DNA from 3 places in the Leucobacter sp. M11 genome. Region 3 is predicted to be linked to each of the others. Evidence: predicted binding sites of a transcription regulator. Region 3 holds the regulator's gene; each other region holds the start of a gene.
The links. Region 3 encodes HrcA, which represses chaperone genes, less so after heat shock. Its sites were predicted from a motif close to TTNGCACTCGNNNNNNNCGAGTGCNAA; they were not measured.

Region 1 (2,263 bases), on a different contig from region 3:
CCCGCCTCCGCCAGGGCGAGGGATTCCGTGCCGATGCCGCAGCCGAGATCGGCAACGGAGGTGATTCCGGCGGCTCGGTATCGCGCTGCGTGTTCGCGGGCGACGACCGCTCGGCTGGCCTGTTCAAGCCCCGCCTGCGTGAGCAGGCCGTCCGTGGGGAACAGGTCGCCGAGCTTGGCCCTGGCCTGCCGGCGCAGGCGCAGCTGCGTCAGCAGCGCGCTCGTCTCCTCCGGCGTGTGGCCCGCGCGGCGCAGCTCGGGTACGAGGCCCGCGGTGTCCGCGCCCGGCGGGGTGCTCCGGTCGAGTTCGGCGAGGCGTTCGCGGCCGGGCGCAGAAAAGAGGAACTCCCAGCCCGCGTCGGGGCCGGGAGTTCCGGGGGTGTGCTGCGTCACGCGGGCGCTCAGTATCCGCTCGTGCTGGCGACACCGGCCCCGGCGAACACGACCACCATGATGATCACGAAGGCGAGGTAGAGCACGATGAGCCCGGTGAAGATGTAGGAGAGGATCAGCCCGGCCTTCGCGAGGCCCTCACCGCTCTCGCCCGAGGTCTTCAGCTGGTTCAGCGAGATGTGCCCGAAGACGATGCCGACGGGGGCGAACACGAAGGCAGCGATGATCGCCAGGATGGCGAAGAGGTTCGTGCGGCCCGCGGGCGCGGGGTAGGCCTGGCCGTAGCCGGGCGCGGGAGCCTGCGGGTAGCCGTATCCCGGAGCCTGCGGGTAGCCCTGCTGGGCGTAGCCGGGCGCGCCGTAGGGGGCCTGACCGTAGCCGGGCTGCGCGGGCTGCTCAGGCGCGTAGGCGGGCTGCCCGGGCGCGTAGGCGGGCGGCTGCGGGTATGCCGGGAGGGCATCCGCGGGCGGCTGCGGGTACGCCGGGAGGGCATCCGCGGGCGTCGCGGCTGCGCCCGGAGCCTCGGGGCTGCTCGGAGCGAAGGGATCTGCCGGGGCGAAGGGATCCGCCGGCGTTGCGGAGGCCTCCGTCGGGGAAGCTGCGCTGGCGTCGCCGCCCTCGGCGTTGGGCCAGGGGGTCGGGTCGTTTTTCTCGGACATGTCGGTGGTCCTCTCGGATGGTGGTGCGGCCGGCTCCCCCTATTCTGTCAGGTGTTTCTTAGACCCGGCAGTACGGAACTGCTCGCGCGGGCCGCAATTGGCACTCGCCTTGCGTGAGTGCCAACGACGTTCTAAACTGAATTAGCACTCTCAACTGCGAGGTGCCAATTTCACGTTGTGTTTCCGCCGAAGAAAGAGGTCAACCGTGTCGGTCGCCATTAAGCCGCTCGAAGATCGTATCGTCATCCAGCAGGTCGAGGCAGAGCAGACCACTGCCTCCGGGCTCGTCATCCCCGACAGCGCGAAGGAAAAGCCCCAGGAGGGCGAGGTCGTCGCCGTGGGTCCCGGTCGCATTGACGACAACGGCAACCGCGTGCCGCTCGACATCAGCGTGGGCGACCGCGTGATCTACTCGAAGTACGGCGGCACCGAGGTCAAGTACTCCGGCGAGGACTACCTCGTGCTCTCGGCCCGCGACGTTCTCGCGGTCGTCGTCCGCTAGGGAACCCTCCCCGCGTTTCGGGGTCGATACCGTTCCGGTATCGACCCCGTTTTTTTCGCCGAACTCCGGCTCTGCCGCTCCGCCGCACCCTGGCGGGGCGGCAGCACCGCGCCGTCAGCCACCCCCGTCACCCCAGATCTCCCGGAGGACCCGTGTCCCGTCCCGCAGCTGCCGAGTCCCGGCGCGGCCTCATTTTCGCCCTGGGCTCGTACCTGATTTGGGGGCTGCTCCCGCTCTATTTCGCCCTCCTCGTCGGGCTGAACGCCTTCGAGATCGTCGCCTGGCGCATCCTGCTGACCCTCGTGTTCTGCGCCCTGTTGCTGACGGTGACCCGGGGCTGGGCGCAGGTCGCCGCGGTGTTCCGGGACCGTGCCGTGCTCGGGCGGCTCGCGCTGGCCGGGGCCGTGATCTACGTCAACTGGCAGACCTACGTGATCGCTTCCGTCTCCGGGCACATCCTGGACGCCTCGCTCGGATACTTCATCAACCCCGTCGTGACGATCCTGCTGGCCGTGATCATCCTGGGGGAGCGGCTGTCGCCGGTGCAGTGGGTGGCCCTCGCGGTCACCGTGCTTGCCTTCGCGGTGATCGCGATCGGCTACGGCACCTTCCCCTGGATCGCGCTGCTGTTGGCCCTGTCCTTCGGGGTCTACGGCTTCCTCAAGAAGGGCATCGGGAACCGGGTGGGGGCGCTCCCCGGGCTCTTCGTG
Region 2 (2,263 bases), on a different contig from region 3:
TGCTTGCCGGACTGGATGACCTGGTCAACGACCGGCAGGATGTCCTTGATGTTGGAGACCTTGGAGTTGACGATGAGGATGTAGGGGTCCTCGAAGACGACTTCCTGGCGGTCCTGGTCGGTCACGAAGTAGGCCGAGAGGTAGCCCTTGTCGAAGCGCATGCCCTCGGTCAGCTCAAGCTCGGTGCCGAAGGTGTTCGACTCCTCGACGGTGACGACGCCCTCCTTACCGACCTTGTCGATCGCCTCGGCGATCAGCTTTCCGATCTGCTCGTCAGCGGCGGAGATGGAGGCCGTAGCCGCGATCTCGTCGGTGGTCTCGATCTCCTTGGCGTTGGCGAGGAGCTGAGCGGAGACGGCCTCGACGGCCTTCTCGATGCCCTTCTTGAGCGCGATGGGGTCGCTGCCAGCGGCGACGTTGCGGAGGCCCTCGCGGACGAGTGCCTGAGCGAGGACGGTCGCGGTGGTGGTTCCGTCACCGGCGACGTCGTCGGTCTTCTTGGCGACCTCCTTGACGAGCTCGGCGCCGATCTTCTCGAACGGGTCGTCCAGCTCGATCTCCTTGGCGATGGACACACCATCGTTGGTGATCGTGGGGGCGCCCCACTTCTTCTCCAGCACCACGTTGCGACCGCGGGGGCCAAGGGTCACCTTGACGGCGTCGGCGAGGGTGTTCAGGCCACGCTCGAGCCCACGGCGAGCTTCTTCATCAAACGCAATGATCTTTGCCATGTGTGTTTTCGTCCCTCCTGGACGTTACCAACGAAAAGTGATTTAGCACTCTTCGAAGTCGAGTGCCAGGTCAATTCTGGCACTCAGCACCCGAGAGTGCAAGTGCGCTCGGAGGATGCGGAGCTGCTTCCCGGGCTGGGCTGCGCGCCCGAGGGAGCTACTGGCTCGCGCCGGGCCCGCGGTAGTCGTCGGCGAGCAGGACGACGAGCTGGGTGTCGTAGATCGAGTAGTCCTCGCGGAGGTAATAGAACACTCCGCCGAGCTGATCGCCGAGCCCCTTCGCGAGGGCCTCGTCCTTCGGGTCCGTGAAGAAGACCGCGCTGAGGTCGGCGGGTTCGTCGGTGGCGTCCGTGAATTCGACGATGCCCCAGCGCTGGGCGCGGATCTCGGCCACGACCGCGGCCGTGAGGGCCTCGTCGCCGGTCGCGTTCAGCACGGTCACCGTGGTGCTCGGGTCGATGACGGCCTTGACCGGCGCCTTGCTCGACCCCGAGCCGCTGGGCGCGGCCGAGCCCGTCTCCGGGAAGAGCAGGTTGCTCGGGCCGATCACGACGAAGATAATGCCGAGCACGGTGATCACCGCGGCGGACAGCAGGATCCACAGGAAACGCACGAGGCTGGAGCCGTTGCGGGCCGGGGCGCGGTGCGCGCCCACGCGGCGCGTGCGGGGCGCGTCCTCGAAACGATCGTCCAGCGCTTCGCCGGGGGCCGGGGCGGCCGCGCGCCGTCCGGGGCTCGCTGTCGCGCGACGCCCGGCGTCGGGCGACGAGGCGCGGCGGGCCGGAGCCGGGGACGCCGATCGGCGCGATCCCGCGCGAGAGCGCTCGCTCATCCGTTCTCCTCCACTGCCATGTTCCTCAGGGCATCACGATGATTGCGCGCCTCAGACTGGGTTTACTTTACCCTGCGAGCGAATCCGGAGCGTAAAGAGCCCTGGCAAGTCCATCCAAAACGTCCGGGACTCGGGTGCCGTTGCCCAGGATCAGGGTGTCGTCGATCGAGATGATGCGCCGCTTCTCCCCGGCGGTGGTGAGGGCGACCGAGGGCTGCGCCTCCAGCAGGCCGTCAATGCCCCCGGCGCTCGCGAGGCCGTTTTCCATCACGAGAATCACATCGGGGTCGATCGCGACGAGTGCCTCGTCGGTCATCGGCTTCATCCCGGCCCAGCCGATCTCCTCGGTCACGTCGATCCCGCCGATCGCGTCGATCACGGTGTCGATCCCGCTGCCCTGGCCGAAGAGGTAGTAGATCCCGGAGGTGCCGCGAATGTAGAGGAAGGCGACCCGGAGCTTCTGCTCCTCCGCCGTCGGGGCGAAGTCCGCGATCTCGGCGAGCTTGGCCTCGATGGCAGATTCGAGGTTCGTGGCGAGGGTGTCGCCCAGCGCGGGCACGCCGAGGGCCGCGGCGACCTGCCGAGCCGTCTCGCCCGCCGCGGTGAAGTCGGTGGCCTCCTGCACCATCACGACCGGGATCCCCGCGTCGCGCAGTTGCAGGAGGACGTCGTGCGGTCCGATCGTGCCGTCGGTGAGGAT
Region 3 (2,263 bases):
CGAGGGTCGCCAGCAGGTCGTCGCCCTCGCGGCTGAACACGTCGTGGTGGCTGACGCGGAACTCGATGAAGAGATCACCGTTGGGGCCGCCCGCGGGTCCGGCCTCGCCGCCGCCGCGCATCTGCATCCGGGTGCCGGTCTCGATGCCGGACGGGATGTCCAGCGAAATGGTCTTGCGCTCGCGCACGCGGCCCTTGCCGTCGCAGGTGACGCAGGGGTTCTCGATCACGGTGCCGTGTCCCTGGCAGGTGCCGCAGGGGTGGTTCGTGACGACGTTGCCGAACATCGAGCGCACCTGGCGCTGCACGAAGCCAGAGCCGTGGCAGATGTCGCAGGTCGAGGGCGAGGTGCCGGGCTGGCAGCAGCTGCCGTCGCAGGTCGCGCAGCGCACGGCGGTGTCGATGGGCACCTCGCGCTTCGTGCCGAAGACGATGTCTTCGAGGCTCACGTCGATCCGGATCAGGGCGTCCTGGCCCTGCTCGGCGCGGGGGCGCGGCCCCTGCTGGCCGCCGAAGCCGCCCTGCCCGCCGAAGAAGGTCTCGAAGATGTCGCCAAAGCCGCCGAAGCCGCCCTGCCCGTTGCCCGAGCCGCCCAGGTCGTACTGCTGCCGCTGCTGCGGGTCGCTGAGCACGTCGTAGGCGTGGGTGACGTCCTTGAACTTCTCCGAGGCCTCGGGGCTCGGGTTCACGTCCGGGTGCAGCTCGCGGGCGAGCTTCCGGTACGCCTTCTTGATTTCTTCCGGGCTTGCGTCGCGCTCGACGCCCAGGACTCCGTAGTGGTCAGCCACGTGCGGTGACTCCTTCGTATTCGGGGTGATTCACGTTGTGGGGGAAAATCTGTGGGGGGATCACGGCTTAGTCGTTCGAGGCCAGGAGCTTGCTCAGGTAGCGGGCCACGGCGCGCACCGAGGCGATGTTCCCCGCGTAGTCCATCTGCATCGGCCCGAGCACCGCGAGCCGCGCTGAGGAGTCGTCGCCGCCCTCGTAGCGGCTCGCGAGCACGGCGGTCTCCGGGAGCCCGTACTGGGCGTTTTCCCGGCCGATCGAGGCGCGCACGATCTCGCCGTCCGTCACGAGCTCGGACACGAGCCGGAGCAGGGCGACCTGCTCCTCAATCGCCTCGAGCACCGGCGTGACATTGGCCGCGAACTCGTGCCCGCTGCGGAGCAGGTTCGCGGTGCCCGCGAGCGCGATGCGGTCGGAGCGGTTGGAGCGGATCTGCTCGGCGATGACCGCGAGCACGGAGCGGATGATCGTGCCGTCGGCGGGGTCCGCCCAGGTTTCGAGGTCGGCGTCAAGCGCGTCGAGCCGCGTGGCGGCCGCCTCAAGGTCGTGCCCCATGATCTCGCCCATGACCCGGTCCCGGAGCCCGCTCACCCAGGCCTCGCTGACGCGGGCGGCGGGGAGCCGGGCGACGTGCTGCTCGACGACGCCGGTGCCGGTGATCAGGACGCACAGCACGCGGTTCTCGCCCACCGGGACGAGTTCGAGGTGCCGGATCACGGCGCGACGCAGCGTGGGGTACTGCACGACGGCGACCTGGTTCGTGAGCTGGGCGAGCAGCCGAACGGTGCGGCTCAGGGCATCGTCGAGGTCCTCGGACTCGCCGAGGAAGCGCTCGATCGCGCGCCGCTGGGCCACGCTCAGCGGGCGCACCTCGGCGAGGGTATCGACGTAGAGCCGGTAGCCCTTGTCCGTGGGCACCCGGCCGGAGGAGGTGTGCGGGGCCACGATGAGCTCCTCGTCCTCCAGCATCGCCATGTCGTTGCGGATCGTGGCGGCGGAGACGCCGAAGTTGTGTCGGTCCACGATCGCCTTGGAGCCGACCGGCTCGTGCGAGGACACGTAGTCATTGACGATCGCTCGCAGGACGTCAAGCCCCCGGTCCGTGACCACGTTTCCTCCCGGCTACTCAGCGTGCCGCCCTTCGGCTGGCACTCGTACATTGCGAGTGCCAAGTCTAGCGCACGGTCCGGGACGTTTCCCGGGAGGCCACGCCCGGCGGCTCAGCCCTCGGCGAACGACCCGCCCCGGGCCCCGGCTTCCTCGGCGGTGAGCACGAGATCGTCGGTCTCCTCCTCGTCCACCCAGACCAGGGTGACCCGCAGGGGCCGCCCGCTCGCCTCCTCCGGCACCTCCAGGGAGTTTTCCTGCGGCCCGTAATCCGCCGTGCAGACCTGGAACTGCGCGGTCTTGAGCTCGACTCGGAGCTCGTCGGCAGCTGGCGCGGTCACCGTTCCGACGGCGGGCACGCAGCTGGAGCT

Region 1: the regulator HrcA is predicted to act here: its motif matches at 1,149-1,175, upstream of groES (co-chaperone GroES).
Region 2: the regulator HrcA is predicted to act here: its motif matches at 774-800, upstream of groL (chaperonin GroEL).

Annotation. Positions count from the first base shown of each region.
Region 1 covers NZ_JAPFRB010000002.1:450,771-453,033, reverse strand. The annotation lists gene OOT08_RS06445 (THUMP-like domain-containing protein) at 1-392, opposite strand, end outside; gene OOT08_RS06440 (DUF4190 domain-containing protein) at 401-1,051, opposite strand; gene groES (co-chaperone GroES) at 1,257-1,553, shown strand; partial or broken gene rarD (EamA family transporter RarD) at 1,706-2,263, shown strand, end outside.
Region 2 covers NZ_JAPFRB010000002.1:322,272-324,534, forward strand. The annotation lists gene groL (chaperonin GroEL) at 1-731, opposite strand, end outside; gene OOT08_RS05795 (LytR C-terminal domain-containing protein) at 889-1,386, opposite strand; gene OOT08_RS05800 (heme/hemin ABC transporter substrate-binding protein) at 1,631-2,263, opposite strand, start outside.
Region 3 covers NZ_JAPFRB010000008.1:24,932-27,194, forward strand. The annotation lists gene dnaJ (molecular chaperone DnaJ) at 1-787, opposite strand, end outside; gene hrcA (heat-inducible transcriptional repressor HrcA) at 855-1,895, opposite strand; partial or broken gene OOT08_RS18585 (hypothetical protein) at 2,006-2,263, opposite strand, start outside.